Regions from separate parts of the Streptomyces sp. NPDC005281 genome, predicted to be linked through region 2. Evidence: riboswitches for the same ligand, from Rfam matches in the RefSeq annotation. Region 2 holds a riboswitch; each other region holds the start of a gene.
The links. Region 2 has a riboswitch for thiamine pyrophosphate ahead of ABZV42_RS07650 (cytosine permease). Riboswitches for the same ligand answer to the same signal wherever they lie in the genome.

Region 1: it holds a riboswitch for thiamine pyrophosphate, as region 2 does, so the genes downstream of both, thiO (glycine oxidase ThiO) here and ABZV42_RS07650 (cytosine permease) in region 2, are expected to answer to the same signal.
Region 3: it holds a riboswitch for thiamine pyrophosphate, as region 2 does, so the genes downstream of both, thiC (phosphomethylpyrimidine synthase ThiC) here and ABZV42_RS07650 (cytosine permease) in region 2, are expected to answer to the same signal.
Region 4: it holds a riboswitch for thiamine pyrophosphate, as region 2 does, so the genes downstream of both, ABZV42_RS24875 (thiamine ABC transporter substrate-binding protein) here and ABZV42_RS07650 (cytosine permease) in region 2, are expected to answer to the same signal.

The regions. Positions count from the first base shown of each region.
Region 1 is NZ_JBEXGX010000031.1:69,561-74,810, reverse strand. Features, by position in the region: gene ABZV42_RS33495 (thiazole synthase) at 1-109, opposite strand, end outside; gene thiS (sulfur carrier protein ThiS) at 113-313, opposite strand; gene thiO (glycine oxidase ThiO) at 310-1,476, opposite strand; TPP riboswitch at 1,474-1,585, opposite strand; gene ABZV42_RS33480 (hypothetical protein) at 1,638-2,015, shown strand; gene ABZV42_RS33475 (FAD-dependent oxidoreductase) at 2,048-3,286, shown strand; gene ABZV42_RS33470 (Rv2175c family DNA-binding protein) at 3,352-3,723, shown strand; gene thiE (thiamine phosphate synthase) at 3,815-4,474, shown strand; gene metF (methylenetetrahydrofolate reductase [NAD(P)H]) at 4,604-5,250, shown strand, end outside.
Region 2 is NZ_JBEXGX010000004.1:111,281-116,530, forward strand. Features, by position in the region: gene ABZV42_RS07640 (phospholipase) at 1-1,316, opposite strand, end outside; gene ABZV42_RS07645 (alpha/beta hydrolase) at 1,477-2,310, opposite strand; TPP riboswitch at 2,774-2,865, shown strand; gene ABZV42_RS07650 (cytosine permease) at 2,856-4,256, shown strand; gene thiD (bifunctional hydroxymethylpyrimidine kinase/phosphomethylpyrimidine kinase) at 4,328-5,137, shown strand.
Region 3 is NZ_JBEXGX010000003.1:235,818-241,067, forward strand. Features, by position in the region: gene ABZV42_RS06235 (SsgA family sporulation/cell division regulator) at 1-40, shown strand, start outside; gene ABZV42_RS06240 (YibE/F family protein) at 123-1,622, opposite strand; TPP riboswitch at 1,694-1,850, shown strand; gene thiC (phosphomethylpyrimidine synthase ThiC) at 1,843-3,663, shown strand; gene ABZV42_RS06250 (VOC family protein) at 3,721-4,116, opposite strand; gene ABZV42_RS06255 (LysR substrate-binding domain-containing protein) at 4,303-5,247, shown strand; gene ABZV42_RS06260 (VWA domain-containing protein) at 5,244-5,250, shown strand, end outside.
Region 4 is NZ_JBEXGX010000018.1:112,663-117,912, forward strand. Features, by position in the region: gene ABZV42_RS24865 (ABC transporter ATP-binding protein) at 1-374, opposite strand, end outside; gene ABZV42_RS24870 (iron ABC transporter permease) at 375-1,973, opposite strand; gene ABZV42_RS24875 (thiamine ABC transporter substrate-binding protein) at 2,180-3,277, opposite strand; TPP riboswitch at 3,354-3,459, opposite strand; gene rlmN (23S rRNA (adenine(2503)-C(2))-methyltransferase RlmN) at 3,499-4,605, opposite strand; gene ABZV42_RS24885 (HDIG domain-containing metalloprotein) at 4,921-5,250, shown strand, end outside.

The DNA.
Region 1 (5,250 bases), on a different contig from region 2:
ACGCCACCAGGGAGCGCTCCAGCACGTCGAGGCTGGGCGCGCCGCCCGTCCCCATGATCAGCCGGGACGTGTAGGCCGTACCGCCGAGGACGAAGGGGTCGTCTGCCATGGGTCAGCCTCCTTGGACGGCGGTGAGGACTTCGACGCGGTCGTCCTCGGCGAGCGCGGTGGACGACCACTGCGTTCGAGGGACGACGGTCTCGTTCAGTGCGGCGGCCACCCCGGACGACGCCGGGGTGAGGGTCGCGACGAGCGCGTCCAGAGCGGTTCCTGCGGCGATCCGCCGCCGCTCCCCGTTGACGACGATGTTCATACGGGCAGCTCCGTGCGGGCCGTGGCGCCGAAGCGCAGGGGGGTGAAGGGGCGGGCTTCGGCGGGGAGTTCGCCGGTGGTCAGGACATGGGCCATCACATCGCCGGTCACGGGCGTCAGGAGGACACCGTTGCGGAAGTGCCCGGTGGCCAGCAGCAGACCGTCCAGCGCGCTCGGGCCGAGCATCGGAGCGTTGTCGGGCGAGCCGGGGCGCAGACCCGCGCGGGTCTCGACGAGCGGCAGCTCGGTGATCCCGGGGACCAGTTCGTGGGCGTCGCGCAGCAGTTCGTAGACGCCGCCCGCCGTCACGGTGGTGTCCCAGCCCAGCTCCTCGCTCGTCGCGCCCACCACGAGCTCGCCGTTCTCGCGCGGCACCAGGTAGACGTGGCTGCCGCGCACCACGGCCCGCACGGTGCGGCTCAGGAACGGCGCGTACCGCCGCGGCACGGTCAGCCGCAGCACCTGCCCCTTGACCGGGCGCACCGGCGGCACGGCGTCCTGCGGGACACCCGCCAGACGCCCGCTGAGGCTGCCCCCGGCGAGCACCACCCGGCCCGCGGTGAGTTCGGTGCCGTCCGTGGTGACGACTCCGGCGGCCCGGTCCCGTACGACCGTCAGGCGCTCCGCCCAGGTCCTGTGCAGTGCCACCCCGGCCCGCTCGCACGCCGTGACCAGGGCTCCCGCGAGGCGCCGCGGGTCGATCTGGTGGTCGCCGTCCACCCGCAGACCCCCGCGCACACCGGGCGCGAGCATCGGCTCAAGGCGGCGGCACTCGCGGCCGCTCAGCCACTCCGACTCCAGCCCCGAACGGACCTGGAGCGCGTGCAGTTCCCGCAGATGGGCGCGGTCGTCGGCGTCCAGCGCGACGGCCAGCGTGCCCGACCGGCGGTAGCCGAGATCCTCGCCGGTCGCCTCGGTGAGCTCGGCGGCGAAGTCCGGATAGCGGCGCGCCGAGGCGAGGTTGAGGCCCAGCAGGGTCTCCTCGCCGAAGTGCAGCTCGGTGACGGCGGCCAGCATCCCGGCCGCGACCCGGGCGGCCCCGCCGCCCGGCTCGGGGTCCACGAGCGCGGTGGTGAACCCGCGTTGCGCGGCCCGCCAGGCCGTCACCAGACCGATGATCCCGCCCCCGACGACGAGGACGTCCGACGAACGTGCAGACGGCATGGGCGTCCAGCCCCTCCCTTCGCCGGCATGACCCGGATCAGGTTCGTACGGTCGGAGGCCGCCAGCCTCCCTCTCAGCCCGGTGCGTCCGGGCTCCCGCGAGTGCTTTACGTTGGCCACCCTAGCCCGCCCCCGTCCGTCTCGGTAAGGGAGCCTCCGCCCGTGGCACGACCCCTCGACGGCCTCGTCCTCGCGCCCGTCGCCGACCAGGCCGCCGGCCAGGTCGGCACCCTCACCCGGTTCACGTACCACGAGGAGGACGGCGTGGTCTGGGCCGAGTACGCGGGCGGCGACATCGTCCGCGGACACCTCGTGGGCACCCGCGAGGGCGACCGCCTCGACTTCCGGTACGTGCAGCTCAAACGCGACGGGACCACCGCGTCGGGCCACTGCGTGTCCCTCGTCCTCGAACTGCCCGACGGCCGTGTCCGGCTGGAGGAGACCTGGACGTGGGAGTCCCGGCGGGGTTCCGGGACGAGCGTGGTGGAAGAGGTGCGCGGGACCCGCCGTGTGGAACAGGTCACCGAGCACGTCAGCTGACTGACGAATCGTCACGTGTCTATGGTGATCAGGTGAGCGATCAGACGCAGGCACAGTCCCCGTCGCGCAGGCCCACGGCACGGCGGGTCGTCGTGGTGGGCGCGGGCATGGCCGGGGTGCAGACCGCGGTCGCCCTGCGCGAACAGGGTTTCACCGGCACCGTCACGCTGATCGGCGCGGAGCCGCATCAGCCCTACGACCGGCCACCGCTGTCCAAGGCCGTCCTGCTGGGCAAGGCCGAGGGCTCCGCCTTCGACGTCGACTTCGAGGCCCTGGACATCGACCTCAGGCTGGGCAGCGAGGCCCTCGCCGTGCGGCCGGGCGACCATGAACTGGACACGGCCGGGGGACCGGTCCCGTACGACGTCCTGGTCGTCGCCACCGGCGCCGAGCCGATCCGGCTCCCCGGCGCCGAAGGCGTGCCCGGAGTGCATCTGCTGCGCACCCTGGACGACGCCGACCGGCTGCGACCCGTTCTCGCCCGGCAGCACGACATCGTGGTGGTCGGAGCCGGCTGGATCGGCGCCGAGTTCGCCACCGCGGCGCGCGAGGCGGGCTGCGCGGTCACCGTCGTCGAGGCCGCCGACCGGCCGCTCGCCGGAGTGCTGCCGGCCGAGGTGGCCGCCCCGATGGCCGCCTGGTACGCGGACAGCGGGGCCTCGCTGCGCACCAACGCGCGCGTGGAGCGTGTCGAGCCGGGCGCGGTGGTCCTGGACGACGGCTCCCGGGTGCCCGCGGGCGCCGTCGTGGTCGGGATCGGGGCGCGGCCCGCGACCGCCTGGATCGCCGGCTCCGGCATCGAACTCGGCGCCGACCGCGAGATCGTTGCCGACGACCACCTGCGCACCTCCCTGCCGGACGTCTACGCGGTCGGCGACTGCGCCTCCTTCCCGTCCGGGCGCTACGAGCGGCGCCTTCTCGTCCACCACTGGGACAACGCCCTCCAGGGTCCGCGCACGGTCGCCCTGAACATCGTCGGGGAGACCCCGGCCGCCTACGACCCCGTGCCGTACTTCTGGTCCGAGCAGTTCGGCCGTTTCGTGCAGTACGTCGGCCACCACGGGCCCGCCGACACCCTGGTGTGGCGCGGCGACCCCGCGGGCGTCTCCTGGTCGGTGTGCTGGCTCCGCGGGGAACGGCTCGTCGCCCTGCTGGCGGTGGGCCGCCCGAGGGATCTCGCCCAGGGCCGCCGGCTGATCGAGGCGGGTGTCGCCATGGACCCGGAGCTGCTCGTGGACCCGTCGAGGCCGCTGAAGGCCGCCACTGCCTGATCCCTCACCCCGCGGTCGGACGCCCTCGGCTTCCGACTGTCGGCCCGGGATGGCACGCTTGTCCCGTGACCGAGATTGACGCAAAGATCGATGCTCTCGTCCCCGCCTGGCTCACCCTCCCCGACATCGCCGAACAGTTCGGTGTCGAGGTGACACGCGTCCGGCAGCTGCTCAAGGAGGGCCAGCTGATCGCCGTACGCCGTGGTGAGAACCGCGCGCTGCATGTCCCCGCCGACTTCATCGACGTGGCCGAGCAGAAGGTCGTCAAGGGCCTGGCAGGCACCCTGACGCTCCTGAGGGACGACGGCTTCTCCGACGAAGAGGCCCTCGAGTGGCTCTTCACCCCCGACCCGACCCTGCCCGGCACCCCCGCGCAGGCGCTGAGCGAGAATCGCGGCACGGAGGTGAAGCGCCGCGCCCAGGCGCTCGCCGTCTGACCTTTTTCGAGACCGTCCGGCACGGGGAGCACGGCGGCGGGACCATCCCGGCCGCCGCGCTCCCCGCGCACCGACAACGGGGGACCCACGCATGCCCGAGAACGCCGCCACGACCGCGCGGGACCGCCTCGCCGACGCCCGTGTCTATCTGTGCACGGACGCCCGCAGACGCCAGGGCGACCTCGCCGAGTTCCTCGACGCGGTCCTGGCGGGCGGTGTCGACATCGTGCAGCTGCGCGACAAGGGCATGGAGGCGGGGGAGGAGCTGGAGCACCTCCAGGTCTTCGCGGACGCCTGTGCCCGGCACGGCAAGCTCCTCGCGGTCAACGACCGCGCGGACGTGGCCCACGCCGCCCGCGCCGGAGTCCTGCACCTGGGCCAGGGGGACCTTCCGGTTCCCGCGGCCCGCGCGATCCTCGGCGACGAGGTGGTCATCGGCCGTTCCACGCACGCCGCGTCCGAGGCCGAGGCCGCCGCCGTCCAGGAGGGCGTGGACTACTTCTGCACCGGCCCCTGCTGGCCCACCCCCACCAAGCCCGGCCGCCACGCACCCGGCCTCGGCCTGGTCCGCAGCACGGCGGCCCTCGGCACCGACCGTCCCTGGTTCGCGATCGGCGGCATCGACCTCGGCCGGCTGGACGAGGTGCTCGAAGCGGGCGCCCGCCGCGTCGTCGTCGTACGGGCGATCACCGAGGCCGACGATCCGGGCGCCGCAGCGGCGGAGTTCGCGAAGCGGCTGCGCACGGCGTAGGCCGCCGGGCATCCGCTCGGACAGCCGCCCGGCCGGGCGGCTGTCCGAGGGGTGGACAAGAAGTCGACAGTTCGGACAAAAGTCAGCGGTTCGGTTGGGTGACCGACGCCCGCTGGCTAACCTGCGAGTATGGCCCTCGGATCTGCTTCCACCAGGACTGATCGCGCGCGCACCGTGCGCGACATGCTCGCGACCGGCAAACAGACCTTTTCCTTCGAGTTCTCGGCGCCGAAGACCCCCAAGGGCGAGCGGAATCTGTGGAACGCCCTGCGCCGGGTCGAGGCCGTGGCCCCCGACTTCGTCTCCGTGACCTACGGAGCCGGCGGTTCGACGCGGGCCGGCACGGTCAAGGAGACCGAGCAGATCGTCCTCGACACGACCCTCACCCCGGTCGCGCACCTCACCGCGGTCAACCACTCCATCGCGGAACTGCGCAACATCATCGGGCAGTACGCGGACGCGGGCATCCGCAACATGCTCGCCGTGCGCGGAGACCCGCCGGGCGACCCCATGGGGGAGTGGGTCTCCCACCCCCAGGGTCTGACGTACGCGGCCGAACTCGTGCGCCTCATCAAGGAATCCGGCGATTTTTGTGTCGGGGTCGCCGCCTTCCCCGAGATGCACCCCCGCTCCGCGGAGTGGGACCTGGACGTCTCCCACTTCGTCGACAAGTGCCGCGCCGGCGCCGACTACGCGATCACGCAGATGTTCTTCCAGCCGGAGTCCTACCTCCGTCTGCGTGACCGCGTCGACGCGGCGGGCTGCGCGACGCCGGT
Region 2 (5,250 bases):
AGGTCGTAGCGGTCGACCGCCAGGTAGTTGGGCTTCCTTCGGGCGGCCGGCTCGCAGAAGCGGCGGGCCCGGTCGGCGAGTTTGGTGTTGTCCGTGCTCGCGGTCCCGGAGATGGTGGCGTCACGGAAGTGGTTCATGACGAACAGCGGGCGGAAGCCCGTCTCGGTGCGGGTGAGCGGCACGTTCGTGTCCGCGCCGTACCAGCGGCTGTAGCAGGACCAGTCGGACGAGGCGAGGCCCGAGCCCATGGACCAGTAGTTCTCCACGGTCCACTCGCGCTGGTACATGACTCCGAAGCTGTCCCGGGTCAGTCCGGCGGACTCGTCGGACTGACGGCTGTGGTCGGTGAAGATGAGCAGGCGCTGCCCGGCGGCGGTCAGGTCGGCGAGCTTCGGCCAGCCGTGCTCGCGCACGCCCGTCCGATCCGGTCGGTAGAGCACGTCGGACAGGCCGTTCACCCTGGCGAGTTCGGCGCGCAGGACGCCCGGATCGACGTAGTCCTCCAGAAATACGGTGACGAACTGGTCGGGGTGCTGCTTGAGGAAGTCGACCATGCGCTGGAGGTCGACCCAGAGCGCCACCGGCTTGCTGACGAGGGTGCAGCTGTCGTGGCAGAGGATCGCCCCGTCGGGCGTCTGGTGCAGGTCGAGCATGAAACCTCTTACACCGTCGGCGAGTTGCTGGTTGATGCCGCGGTTCTGATTGGGGAAGAAGTTGACGAAGGGCGGGGCGAATCCACCGTCCACGCCGTTCGCGTAGGCGTTGTGCGCGGTGAGGAACGTGACCTGATCCAGGGTGCGTTGGTCCTGGGACGGCATCGGCCGGGTCTGGGGCGCGACCGGGGTGAGGTACCAGGAGGCGAGGGCTCCCGCCGACCCGATCGCCAGCTGGGCCGGGTAGTTGGAACCCGAGGACTTGTCGGTGACCGTCAAATACCGTTCCGTGCCGGGGACTTTGAGCGTGTACTGGTCGGCGCCGCCCGGCGTCACCTCCCACGCGGCGTCGGCGCTCGTACAGGCGACAGACCTGGCCTGGTCGCCCGAGCGGCCCAGACAACTGCCCGCGGTGTCGGCGCTCTCGAGCACGAACGAGGAGCCGTTCTGGCGGAGGGTCCACTGCTGGTGGTCCTCGTTGCCCTTGGGGTTGTGCTGGACGACCGCGCCCGAGCTGTCGGCGGCGTTCAGTCCCGTGATGGCGCTCTGGACGTAATAGGCGCCCGCGGCGGGGACTTCGGCGGCGCCGGCGGGCGCGGGGAGGGCGAATACGGATCCCAGTACGGCGGTGGCGGCGAGCAGGGAGCGTCGGCTCGGTCTCATGGCACGTGATCCCTTCCTGTGGGGAGCATGAGCATGCCATGCAGACCGACGCCGGGGGGCGACGGCGGGCATCAGGGGTACGGATCGCGTCAACCGCGACGGCCGCCCGGTTCACGTCCAACGCGGCCCGGGCGCACCACCGTTCACCCGCCGGGTGAGGTCAGGCGCCGCCGCGGCGGGTGCCGGGGTGCTCGATCCGCGTGACGAACGCGGTGATGTCGGCGACCACGCGTTCGGGCTGTTCCCAGTGGACGGAGTGGCCGGTCTCCGGGTAGGCGAGGAAGTCGGCGCCGTGGACGGCGTCCAGAATGGTCTGCTGGTCCTCGCGGGGCAGGAACTCGTCCTGCTCGCCCCAGATGACGAGGGTGGGCACCAGGATGCCGCCGAGGGTCGCGGGCAGATCGGCGTCGAGGAGACCGCGGGCGGTGTCCTTCCAGACGTGCGCGGGAAGCTTGAGGTTCTCCTCGACCATGGTCTCGGTGAACCCCCGCGCGATCGGGCGGGCCATGGTGTCGGCCAGGAAATCCTCGACGAACGCGCGCGGCACGGGATCGGGGAGGTCGTCCATGGCGCTCACCAGCCCGGTGACCGCCGGTTTGTCCGCGAGGGTGCCGGGGACACCGATCAGCACCAGACCCGCGATGCGGTCGGGGTGGCTCCCGGCGACGATGCGGGCCGGTACGCCTCCGCTGGACGCCCCGACCAGGATCGCCCGGGGGATGTCGACGGCGTTCAGGAAGGCCACCAGGTCGGCGGCGAAGTCGTCGGGAGTGTAGCCCTCGGGGGGCCGGTCGGCATCGCCGTGCCCGCGCTGTGTGGGCGCGTAGCCGTGCAGGGATGCCGGAAGCCGCCGCAGGAGGGGCTCGAAGGACCACCAGGAGTCGGCCAGGCCGTGCACGAAGACGACCGGCGTACCACTGGGGTAGCCGGCCTCGGCATACGGGAGGGTGAGCCCTTCCCGCACCTTCGCGGACTTCAGGGAGATCACGGTCACGGCACCCTGCCTCCTTCCGCCCGGCCACCGGGGTCCGGGAACCCCGGGGCGGAGCGCGAGCGGCGATCACCTCCGACAGTACCGAGGGGCGGCACGCGCCGCGCTGCGAACAGGCCCGACCGGGCCTCCCGGATGACGGGGAGAACGCGGTCGGGTGCTGGTCCGGGTGAGTGACCGGTGGGGGTGACGGGGAGCGGAGGGCTCCGCCACCCTCACCGGCGGCTGGCGGCTCCGCCCGGGTGCGGTGACCGGAGGCTCCACTCGGGTCCGGGGAAACCAGCAGGCTCCACTCGGGTCCGGGGACCGGCAGGCTCCACTCGGGTCCGGGGACCGGCAGGCTCCGCTCGGGTGCCGCCTGAGCGGTTCGCTGCGCGGTGCCCACGTCGTGCACAGGAGCTGAGCACGGGTTCTGCCGGCGGGACCCACTCCCGCTCACTCCCCGGGAACGGTTAGGGTGTCCGTCGTACCGGACACGGGGTGCCTGCGAGGGCTGAGATCACACCCGTCGAACCTGAACCAGTTCGTACTGGCGGAGGGATGTCTCCATGCCATTGACGCATGTTTCCGGCGGGCTGCCCGCCGACGGCCGGCCCGCCGTCTTCGACGGGCGGATGCCCGCCGCACCCGGCGACCTCCGGGTGGAGGGGCACGGCATCGAGCCGGTCCCCGAGAGCAATCGGTACGGCGGGGCCGGGCGCCTGTTCACCGTGTGGTTCGCCCCGAACCTGACGATGACGGGCGTGTTCACCGGCACCATCGGCATCGCGCTCGGCCTGGACTTCACCACGGCTCTCGCGGCGATGGTCCTCGGAACCGTGCTCGGCGCGCTGCCCACCGCCTACCTCAGCACCTGGGGCGGGCTCACCGGCACCGGCCAACTCCCGCTCGCGCGGCTCGCGTTCGGCCGGGCCGTGGTGCTGCCCGGGGTGCTCCAGTGGCTGTCGTCGGTCGCCTGGGACGCGCTGATCGGCCTGTTCGGCGGGGATGCGCTGGCACGGTTGTGCGGCTGGCCGTTCTGGCTGGGTGTGCTGGTCATGATGCTGGCCCAGGGCGCTCTGGGTGTCCTCGGCTACGAAGCCATCCACCGTTTGCAGATCGTCATGACGTTCGTGCTCGCCGTGGCGTTCGCGTTGATCGCCTGGCGGATGCTCGACGGGGTCCACCCCGCGACGACCGGGTCCGCGACCGGCGCCGACGGAGCGGGCGCGTTCGCGCTCACCAGCACCATCGCGCTGAGCCTCTCGCTGTCCTGGGCACCGTACGCGGGTGACTTCAGCCGTTACCTGCCTCGTACGACGTCCCGCCCGCGCATGTTCTGGTGCACCCTGCTCGGGCTCGTCACGTCCTTCGTCGCCGTGCAGGTCCTCGGTCTGTGGGGCGCGTCGGTACTGACCGACCAGACGGCGGCGGGCGTGGACTCGTTGCTGGGCGGCGGTGCGGCGGGCGCCTTCGGGCTGCTGGCCGTGGCACTGGCCGCGGTGTGCAGCAACGCGATGAACGACTACAGCGGTTCACTGGCCCTCCAGACTCTGGGGGTACGGATACCGCGCCCGTTGGCGGCTGCCCTCGCCGCCGCGCTCGGCTTCCCGCTGGTGCTGTGGATGCACGCGGCCGACACGACGGCGCGATTCCAGAACGTGCTGTTGTTCGTGGGGTATTGGATCCCCGGGTTCGTCGCGATCGTCGTCGTCGACTGGATCGCCCGGGGGCGGGAGCGCGGCGGCGCCCCGGTCGACATCACCGCCGAGGCGACCCGGCCGCACTCCGGACGGACCTCGCTCGTGGCCTTCGTCGCGGCGTTCGGCGCGGCCGTGCCGTTCATGGACACCGGTCTGTACGTGGGTCCGGTGGCCGACGCGCTGCACGGCGCCGACCTCTCCTACTACGTGGCGTTCCTCGTCGCCCTCGCCCTCTACGCCCCGCCGCGGCTGCGCCGCCGCGCCTGAGGGCCGCCGCCCGTCGCTCCGCCGGCCCCGGGCCTTCACGCCCGTGGCCGTACCCGAGAGGAACACCTCGAATGACCACGCCACCGCCTCGCGTCCTGACGATCGCCGGCTCCGATTCAGGCGGAGGCGCGGGAATCCAGGCCGACTTGAAGACCATGCTCGCGCTGGGCGCCCACGGGATGAGCGTGCTCACCGCGGTGACCGCGCAGAACTCCGTGGGCGTGCAGGGTGCTTGGGAGCTGTCGGAGGAGGCGGTTCGGGCCCAGTACCGCAGTGTGGTCGACGACATCGGCGTCCAGGCCGTGAAGACGGGGATGCTCTCGTCGCCCGAACTGGTCACCACCGTCGCCGAGTTGCTGTCCGACGTGGGCGCGCCGGTCGTCGTGGACCCGGTGAGCGTGTCCAAGCACGGGGACCGGCTGCTGGCCGACGACGCGCTGGACGCCGTACGGACCCGGCTGCTGCCGCGGGCGACGGTGGCCACCCCGAATCTCGACGAGGTCGCCCAGCTCACCGGGGTGAAGGTGGACGACGAGGCGGGCATGCGCCGGGCCGCCGGGCTCCTGCTCTCCTTCGGCCCGCGCTGGGTGCTGGTGAAGGGGGGCCATCTGCCGGGCCAGGCCGTCGATCTGCTCACCGACGGAACGGCCGAGCACTGGCTGCGCGCGCCGCGCCACGACAACAGGCACACGCACGGAACGGGGTGCACGCTCGCCTCGGCCATCGCGGTGGGGCTGGCCGAGGGACTCGCGGTGCCGGAGGCCGTACAGCGCGCCAAGGTGTACGTGACCGCCGCGATCGAGGCCGGTTTCGCACTCGGCGCGGGCATCGGCCCGGTGGACCACGGATGGCAGCTGCCGAACCGCCGGACGGGCACCTGACGACCCGTCCGCTCTCCGGCACACCTCCTGCCCCGGAGGCTGAACACCTCGGCCCCTCCCGTGCGTACTGATCGGCACAGCGACAGTCGTCTGCTCGCCCGTCAGGTACGCGG
Region 3 (5,250 bases), on a different contig from region 2:
GCTCGACCGCATCCTCACCGAGGAGCAGAGCGCGGGCTGAGGTCCAGGTCGCCTTGGCGCGGAGTAACGCTTCCTCGCAAGGCGCGTGGGCGCAGGATGGTTTCAGCGCTTTCGGGAGCCGGTCAGTGCTTGCGGCGGCGCCCCTTCCCGCTCCGTGCCGGTGTCAGGGCGGCCGCGGGCTGGGCGGGGACGGACGCGCCGCCTTCCCGGTCCGCGGCGACCACCAGGGCTGCCAGCGCGGTCGTCACCGGCACGGCGGCGACCAGACCGATCGATCCGACCAGCGTGCGCACGATCTCCTCGGCGACCAGCTCGCTGTTGGCGACGGTGCCCACGCTGCTCTGCGCGATCGAGAAGAGCAGCAGCAGCGGGAGCGCGGCGCCCGCGTAGGCCAGGACGAGCGTGTTGACGACCGACGCGATGTGGTCGCGGCCGATACGGATGCCCGCGCGGTACAGGCCGCGCCGGCCCATCGTGGGGTTCGCCTCGTGCAGTTCCCAGACCGCGGACGTCTGCGTCACCGTCACGTCGTCGAGGACGCCGAGCGAACCGATGATGACACCGGCCAGCAGCAGGCCGCTCATGTCGATGGACGGGTACAGACCGTGGATCAGACCGGTGCTGTCGTCGGTGTTGCCGGTCAGCACGGCCCAGTCGATGAAGACCGAGCCGAGGAGGCCGATCAGCACCAGGGAGAGCAGGGTGCCGACCACCGCCACGGACGTCCTGGCCGACAGACCGTGACACATGTAGAGCGCGATCAGCATGATCGCGCTGGACCCGACGACGGCCACGAGCAGCGGGTTCGAGCCCTGCAGTATCGCGGGCAGGATGAAGAAGTTCAGGATCATGAAGCTGATGGCCAGGGCGACCAGCGCCATGACCCCGCGCATCCGTCCGATCACCACGACGACCACCGCGAAGATCAGAGCGAGCAGCGTCAGAGGCAGCTTCCGGTTCGCGTCCGTGACCGAGTACTGGAGGTCCTTGGGGGCGGAGGGCTCGTACGCGACGACGACCTTCTCGCTCTGGTGCAACTGCCGTGACTGATCCGGCTGAACGATCTCGGTGAACGTGCGGCCCTTGTCCTTTCCGGTGTCGATCCGGACCGTCGCCTTCTTGCATTCCCCGGCCGACCTGCGCTGGGCGGAGGAATCCCCGGTGGCGGAGGTGGCGCCCCCCGGGGTCCCCGAGGAGGCGTTCACGGACTTGCAGTCCACCTGGTCGATCTTCGTGACCGTCGCCTGCTGGGTCTGCCGGTCGAAGCCGACACCGGTGCGCTCGTGAGCCGGCGCGCCGCCGGGCCACAGCACCACGAGTCCCACCGCGACCGCGACCGCGAAAGGGATCAGCACCGCGGCGATGACCTTGCGCAGATGCTTGGAGACCGGCGCGGCCGGACCGTGACTGTGGGAGTGCCCGTGCCCGGCGCTCGGGGGCTCGTCGTGCCCACGGCGGGGACCCGGCCCGTGGTCATCGTCCGAACCGTGATGATCACTGTCCGGCCCCTGCCCGTGCTCATGCCCGTGTCCGTCGCCGGGGCCGTGCCCACGGCCGCCGTCGGAGCCGGGACGGCGCGGTGGCTCGGACGGCTGGAACGGGTGCTGCCGGGTCGTTGTCACCGCCCGATCATCGCAACAACGTCAAGGGCCCTCTGGTCACCGCGCCAAACATGACGCTAGCGTGGAGGCACCTTTGCACACGCGGGAGCTCGGAGCACCGGGCTGAGAGGGCGCTGACGTCCGTCTTCGCGATGTTTCACATGAAACATCGGCGATCGGAAGCCGCTGCGTCGACCGCTGAACCTGTTACCGGGTAATGCCGGCGTAGGGAGTAGGTCTCATGACCGACAAGGATGTACGCACGCCTGCCTCCAACCGGACGGACGGGGTTTCCCCGCCGTCCCCGAACGGCCAGGAGAGGCAGTCCATCGGCTGGCACAAGGGGTACGTGGGAGGCACGCGTCCCGATCTGCAGGTGCCGGTTCGTCAGGTGCACCTCACCAACGGGCAGTCCGTGACGTTGTATGACACCTCCGGCCCGTACACCGATCCGACCATCGACACCGATGTACGCAGGGGGCTGGCGCCGCTGCGTGAGAGCTGGATCATCGCCCGCGGCGACACCCAGGAGTACGCGGGCCGCCCCGTTCGTCCCGAGGACGACGGGATCAAGCACACGTCCCCACGCGGAGGACTGCGCAATCTCGACGCGGTCTTCCCTGGCCGGCCGCGCCAGCCCCGCCGGGGGCGCACAGGACAGGCGGTCACCCAGCTCGCCTACGCGCGGCGCGGTGAGATCACACCCGAGATGGAGTTCGTGGCGGTCCGCGAGAACGTCGACCCCGAGGTCGTACGGGAGGAGATCGCCGCGGGCCGGGCGGTACTGCCCGTGAACGTCAACCATCCGGAGATCGAGCCGATGATCATCGGCAAGCGGTTCCTGGTGAAAGTGAACGCCAACATCGGCAATTCCGCGGTGACTTCCTCCATCGAGGAGGAGGTCGAGAAGATGACCTGGGCGACCCGCTGGGGCGCCGACACGGTCATGGACCTGTCCACCGGACGCAACATCCACACCACACGTGAATGGGTGCTGCGCAACTCCCCCGTACCCATCGGCACCGTGCCGCTCTACCAGGCATTGGAGAAGGTCGACGGCCGTGCCGAGGAGCTGACCTGGGAGATCTACAAGGACACCGTCGTCGAGCAGGCCGAGCAGGGCGTGGACTACATGACGGTCCACGCGGGCGTGCGCCTGGCGTACGTGCCGCTCACCGCGAACCGAAAGACCGGCATCGTCTCGCGCGGAGGATCGATCATGGCTGCCTGGTGCCTCGCGCACCACAAGGAGTCGTTCCTGTACGAGAACTTCGAGGAGCTCTGCGAGATCCTCGCCGCGTACGACGTCACCTACTCGCTCGGCGACGGGCTGCGGCCGGGTTCCATCGCGGACGCCAACGACGCCGCGCAATTCGCGGAGTTGAGGACGCTCGGGGAACTCAACACGGTCGCGAAGCGTTTTCAGGTTCAGACGATGATCGAAGGCCCGGGCCACGTCCCGATGCACAAGATCAAGGAGAACATCGACCTTCAGCAGGAGATCTGTGATGAAGCTCCGTTCTATACCCTCGGCCCGCTGACGACGGACGTCGCGCCGGCCTACGACCACATCACTTCCGGCATCGGCGCCGCGATGATCGCCTGGTGGGGCACGGCCATGCTCTGCTACGTCACGCCCAAGGAACACCTGGGCCTGCCCGATCGTGACGACGTCAAGACCGGCGTCATCACCTACAAGATCGCCGCCCACGCAGCCGACCTCGCCAAGGGGCACCCAGGTGCCCAGGACTGGGATGACGCGCTCTCCGACGCCCGCTTCGAGTTCCGGTGGGAGGACCAGTTCAACCTGGCTCTCGACCCGGACACGGCGCGGGAGTTCCACGACCAGACGCTGCCGGCGGAACCCGCCAAGACGGCCCACTTCTGCTCCATGTGCGGACCGAAGTTCTGCTCGATGAAGATCAGCCAGAACATCAACGAGCGGTTCGGCGGTGCAGTGGCCGAGGGTGCCTCGGCCGAGGAGATCTCCGAAGGCATGCTCCAGAAGTCCCGGGAGTTCGCGGAGGCGGGCAACCGCGTGTATCTGCCGCTGGCCGACTGAGCCACTCCACGGGGGTGCGGTCCGGGGCGCACACCCGGACCGCCGCCCTCGATCCGGTCACGGCGTGACGTCCTGCGGGTACCAGCGCAGTTCGACGGTGTTGCCGTCCGGGTCCTGGACGTAGACCGAGGTGGCGGTGCCCCGCGCGCCGAAGCGTTCCACGGGTCCCTCGAGGACGGTGAAGGCTCCCGACGCGATGACCTGGTCCCAGTCCAGCGGTTCCACGGTGAGACAGATGTGGTCGACGTTGGACCCCTCGGGGGCATGGGCGACCAGGTCGATGATGGTCTCCGAGGTGATCCTCACCGACGGGAACGGGGCCCGGCCGCGCCGCCATTCGGCGACGCGTACGGGTTCCAGGCCGAGAAGTCCGCTGTAGAAGGCCAGGGACCCTTCGACGTCCCGGACGTTGAGGACCAGGTGGTCGAAGGCCTTCACGCGCACGGTGGTCATGTCGTCTCCAGGTCGACGGCGTGGCGGAGCCACGCGCTGAACGGGGCGGGGCCGATCTCGTCGGCACGGCCGTGCCCGTTCTTTCCCACGGCCCTGCCGACGCCTTCTACGATCCGCCGCGGGACGGACACCATCAAGGCAGGATCGCTGTACGACCGTTGAGCCAGATTTAACGCCGGGGGATTCATGCTGGAGCGACTGGAGACCGAGACCTTTCTGACGCTGGCCGAGGAACTGCACTTCGGCCGCACCGCCGTGCGGTTGCGGATCACGACCGGGCGGGTCAGCCAGGTGATCAAGACGCTGGAGCGCAGAGTCGGCGGCCTGCTGTTCGAACGCACCAGCCGTTCCGTCCGGCTCACGCCGATCGGCCGGCAGCTGGCGGACGACCTGGTCCCCTTGGTCGCCGGGATGGAGGCGGCACTGCGGAAAGCGGCCGACGCCGGCCGGGGAGTCACGGGAGAGCTGCGGGTCGCCTTCCTCGGTGAGTGGACGGCGCCCGCACTTCTCCGGGCCGTCGGTCTGTTCGGCGAGCGGCATCCCGACTGCCGGGTCGACGTGCGGGAGGTGCAGCTGTCCAACTCCCGGGCGAGTCTCACGGACGGCTCGATCGATCTGCTGCTCGCCTCGTTCCCCTTCGACGGGATGGCCCGCGGGCCCGCGCTGCTGCGGGAGAGACGGGTCCTGGCGGTCGCGGCCGGTCATCCGCTGGCCGGCGAGGAGAGGCTGTCGCTCGAGGTGCTCGCGGAACACCCCGTCGTGCAGTACCCCCAGGTGACCTCGACGGGATTCAAACGGGACCGCACACCGGACCACACCCCCTCGGGCAGGCCCGTTCCCAAGGGCCCGGTCGGCGGGTCGTTCTCCGAAATGCTGACGCTGGTCGCCATGGGCCGGGGCGTCCTCCCGGTCGGAGAACACTCCCGGCAGTACTACCCACGGCCCGATGTCGCCTACGTCCCCCTTCACGACGCCCAGCCGATCGAACGGGGACTGGTGTGGATGGAGGGCAACACCACCGAGCGGCTGCGTGAGTTCGTACGGGCCGCGACCGACGCGACCGCCTCTTCCCACACGCGGGCAGATCGGTCCGATCCACCGGCCGCTTCTCCAGGGAGACTGGGCGCATGACAC
Region 4 (5,250 bases), on a different contig from region 2:
GCTCCGGGCAGGCCGACGAGCTCCAGCAGCTCCCCGACCCGGGAGGCCTGTCCGCTCTTCGACGTGCCGTGCATGCGCAGCCCGAAGGCGACGTTGCCGCCGACGTCCCGCTGCGGGAAGAGCTGATGGTCCTGGAACATCAGGCCGACGCCCCGCTTGTGCGCGGGGACGGCCGCCTGATCCTGTCCGTCCAGCAGCACACGGCCCGAGTCCAGCGGCTGAAGGCCGGCCACGGTCCGCAGCAGGGTGGACTTGCCGCTGCCGCTCGGGCCGAGCACGCACACGATCTCGTGCTCGGCGACATCGAGGTCGACGGCGTCGAGCACGGGCCGCCCGCCGAAGCGTACGGTCGCGCCCTCAAGGCTCAGCAGCATCTAGAACTCCCCGGTCCGGTCGGTCCGTACCCGCTCCAACAGCAGCAGCGACACCGCGCAGACCACCATCAGGATCGTCGAAAGGGCCATCGCCTGGCCGTAGTTGAGGTCGCCCGCGCGACCGAGCAGCCGGGCCACGGCGACCGGCAGCGTCGGGTTGTCGGGCCGTGCGATGAAGACGGTCGCCCCGAACTCGCCGAGGGACACGGCGAAGGCGAAGCCTGCCGCGACGAGCAGCGCCCGCCGCACCATCGGCAGATCGACCTCGCGCCACACCCTCCAGGGCGACGCCCCGAGGACGGCCGCCGCCTCCCGCAGCCGCCCGTCCACCGCCCGCAGCACCGGCAGCATCGTCCGTACGACGAAGGGGACGCCCACCAGAGCCTGCGCCAGCGGCACCAGGATCCAGCTCGCGCGCAGGTCGAGGGGCGGCTCGTCCAGGGCGATCAGGAACCCGAAGCCGACGGTGACAGCGGAGACGCCGAGCGGGAGCATCAGCAGCGCGTCGAAGCCCCGCATCAGCCGGCCGGCGCGCCGGGTCAGGGCGGCCGCCGCCAGACCGCCGATCAGCACGGCGATGGCGGTGGCGGCGAGCGCGTACTCCAGCGAGTTGCCGACCGCCTCGATCGGGGCGACGAGGAAGACACCGCCGCTGTCGTCGGCCAGCGCCCGGTAGTAGCCGAATCCCGGGGCCCCGAAGGAGCGCTGGACGAGGACGGCGAGCGGCAGCACGAGGAACACCGCGATGCTCACGAGCACGCCCGCGAGGAACGCCCACTGCCAGGCACCGCGCGGCCGGCGCGCTGTCGTCCCCGGGGCCACCAGACGCAGGGCGGTCTCCCGTCGGCGTACGGTCGCCGCGTGGACGGCGAGGATCGCGCCGACCGCCACGAACTGGACGATCGTCAGCACCGCCGCCGTCGTGAGGTCGAAGATCTCGGAGGTCTGCCGGTAGATCTCGACCTCCAGGGTCGAGAAGGTGGGGCCGCCGAGGATCTGCACCACACCGAACGAGGTGAAGGTGAAGAGGAAGACCATGAGGGTGGCCGCGGCCACGGCCGGCCCGAGCGCCGGGAGGGTCACCCGGCGCCACGCGGCGAGGCGCGAGGCGCCGAGCATGCGCGCGGCCTCCTCCTGGCGCGGGTCGAGCTGCGACCAGAGGCCGCCGACGGTTCGTACGACGACCGCGTAGTTGAAGAAGACGTGCGCGAGCAGGATCGCCCACACCGTGGTGTCCAGGCGTACGCCCCACAGCTCGTCGAGCAGCCCTCCCCGGCCGACCAGGGCGAGGAAGGCGGTGCCGACGACCACGGTCGGCAGCACGAAGGGCACCGTCACCACGGCCCGCAGCACCTCTTTGCCCCGGAACTCGAAGCGCGCGAACACATACGCGCCGGGGAGCGCGATCAGCAGCGTGAGCGCCGTCGAGGCGAGCGCCTGCCAGGTGGTGAACCACAGCACGTGGCGGATGTCGGACCGGGTCGCGATGTCCCAGATCCGGCCGAGCTGCCAGCCCCCGTCGCCGTGGAGGCCGCGCGAGACGATCGCGGCGACGGGGTAGGCGAAGAACACCGCGAAGAACGCGACGGGCAGGACCATCAGCCCGAACCGCACCGCGCTCTCCCTGCGGGCCGTTCGCGCAACCGCACCGGGCCCCTCGGGACCACTGGAACCGTTGGGACCACCGGGACCGCCGGTGCGATGGGCCCGGCGGACCCGCTCGGCCGCGCCGGCTCCCCGGGCCGCCTCGGCGCCGCCGGCCGCCTCGGCCCCTTCAGCACCTCCAGGCCCTTCGGCCCCTTCGGTTACTTCAGTACGAGAGAGGTCCACGACTTGACCCACTGGTCTCGGTCGGCGGCGATCTTCGCGGGCGACAGGGTCTCGGGATCCTTGGCCTGCGGACCGAACCGCGCGAACTCCGTCGGCACCTGCGCGCCCTCACGGACCGGATAGACGAACATGTTGAGCGGCATGTCCTCCTGGAACTCCTTGGTGAGCAGGAAGTCGAGGAGCGCCTTGCCTCCCTCGGCGTTCTTGGCGTGGCTGAGCAGACCCGCGTACTCCACCTGCCGGAAGCAGGTGCCGGCCGCGACCCCGGTCGGGGCGGTGGCGGGTTTGGGGTCGGCGTAGATGACCTCGGCGGGAGGCGAGGAGGCGTACGAGACGACCAGCGGCCGGTCCGCCTTGGCCTTCTTGCCGCCGGCGGACCCGGAGAACTCGTCGTTGTACGCCTGCTCCCAGCCGTCCACGACCTTCACTCCGTTGGCCTTGAGCTTCGTCCAGTAGCCCTGCCAGCTCTTGTCGCCGTAGTGCGCGGCGGACCCGAGCAGGAAGCCGAGGCCGGGCGAGGAGGTGGCGGCGTTCTCGGTGACGAGGAGGTTCTTGTACGCGGGCTTGACCAGGTCGTCGAAGGACTGCGGCGGCGCCAGCTTGTGCTTACTGAAGTACGCCTTGTCGTAGTTGACGCAGATGTCGCCGGTGTCGATGGGGGTGACCCGGTGCTTGGCCTGGTCGACGCGGTATGCGGGCAGGACCTGGTCCGCACCCTTGGCCACGTACGGCTGGAACAGCCCGTTGTCGAGCGCGCGGGAGAGCAGGGTGTTGTCGACGCCGAAGAAGACGTCGCCCTGCGGGTTGTCCTTGGTCAGGATGGCCTTGTTCACGGCCTGCCCGGCGTCGCCGTCCTTGAGGACCCGGACCTTGTACCCGGACTGCTTCTCGAAGTCCTTGAGCACGTTCTTCGACACGAGCCACGAGTCGTGGCTCACGAGCGTGATCGTCTTCGAGTCACCCGAACCGGCGCTGCCGGACGAGCCGCACGCGGACAGCGCGGGCAGCGCGACGAGCCCGAGGCCGACGGCCAGGGTCGCGAACCGCTTACCGCTGGTGATGGTGGTGCTCACTGATTCCTCCTGGGTGACCAGGAAGAGACGCGGCCCTGCCCGGGACCTCTGACGGTTCCCGGGCAGGGCGCAACAGCTTGAGTTACGACCGAACTTCCTACCCAGAATGACCTGGGCAAGGTTCAGAGGGTCTGCGGGCTGTCCCGCACTCTCAGCGCTGTGGCGCTCCCCTGTCGGAATATGAAGATGTCGGACTATGAGACGGACTGACTTGGCTCAGACTACCGCTCGGTCGCGGCGAGCTGACCACACGCTCCGTCGATCTCCTGGCCCCGGGTGTCCCGGACGGTCACCGGGACGCCATGGGCCGCGATGGCCTCGACGAACGCCTTCTCGTCCTCGGGCCGCGAGGCGGTCCACTTCGAGCCCGGGGTCGGGTTCAGCGGGATGAGGTTGACGTGTACGGGCTTGCCCTTGAGCATCCGCCCGAGCCGGTCAGCACGCCACGCCTGGTCGTTGATGTCCCGGATCAGCGCGTACTCGATGGACAGGCGCCGCCCGGACTTGGCCGCGTACTCGAAACCGGCGTCCAGCACCTCGCGCACCTTCCACCGCGTGTTCACGGGGACGAGGGTGTCGCGCAGCTCGTCGTCCGGAGCGTGCAGGGAGATCGCGAGCCGGCACTTGAAGCCCTCGTCGGAGAACCGGTTGATGGCCGGGACCAGCCCGACCGTCGACACGGTGATACCGCGCTGCGAGAGCCCGAGGCCGTCCGGCTCGGGGTCGGTCAGGGCCCGGATCGCCCCGACCACACGCTTGTAGTTGGCGAGCGGCTCACCCATCCCCATGAAGACGATGTTGCTGAGCCGCGCGGGACCGCCGGGGATCTCGCCGTCGCGAAGCGCCCGCATGCCGTCGACGATCTGGTGCACGATCTCGCCGGTCGACAGGTTCCGGTCGAGACCGGCCTGTCCGGTGGCGCAGAACGGGCAGTTCATCCCGCAGCCCGCCTGCGAGCTGATGCACATGGTCACCCGGTCCGGGTAGCGCATCAGCACGGACTCGACGAGCGTGCCGTCGAAGAGCCGCCACAGGGTCTTGCGGGTGGTTTCCTGGTCGGTCGAAAGGTGCCGCACGACGGTCATCAGCTCGGGAAGCAGTGCTTCCTGGAGCTTGCCGCGCGAGGCGGCCGGGATGTCCGTCCACTCGGCGGGGTCGTGCGCGTACCGGGCGAAGTAGTGCTGCGACAGCTGCTTGGCACGAAACGGCTTCTCGCCGATCGCGGCAACCGCCTCTTTGCGCTCGGCGGGCGTGAGATCGGCAAGGTGCCGCGGCGGCTTCTGGGCTCCGCGCGGCGCGACAAAGGTGAGTTCTCCGGGCTTAGGCATGGCTGTACCAGTGTCGCAGATCAACTCAGGCGGCCCGGGCCGGAGCGGTCGCCAGTGGATACCGACGGTCAGCGTTGGTCGACCCCGGACGGCCGAGGGACGGCCCAGCACGGCTCTCGGCCGGAACCTCGCGCCAGCGCCAGTGCCGGTGCCAGGGCCGGTCCCGGTGCCAGGGCCGGTCCCGGTGCCGGTGGCAGCACCGGTGCGGGCGCGATCGCCTTCGTCTCCTCCTGATGGTCCCGGTCCCGGGGTGAGCGGTCGTGAGGGTCCCGGGGTGACCGTCGAAGCGTGTCCGTCTGGGTTACCGTGCGATCCATGTCTTCCGGATTGGACACGCCCCGAGGTGCGGCTGAGCTGGCCGAATCGCTGTTGCGCCCGCTCGGGAACCGCTGGTTGCACACGCAGGCCGTGGCCGCACGAGCAACCGAGGCCACAGCGGCAGTGTCCAGGGATGACCGGGAGCTGCTCGTCGCGGCCGCCTGGCTGCATGACATCGGCTACGCGCCGGAACTTCGAGACACAGGGTTCCACCCTCTCGACGGCGCACGCCACTTGGAAAGGCTGGCTGCTCCTCCGCGCCTCGTGCGGTTGGTCGCCCACCACTCCGGCGCGGTCCATGAGGCCGAACAGCGTGAGCTGACTGCT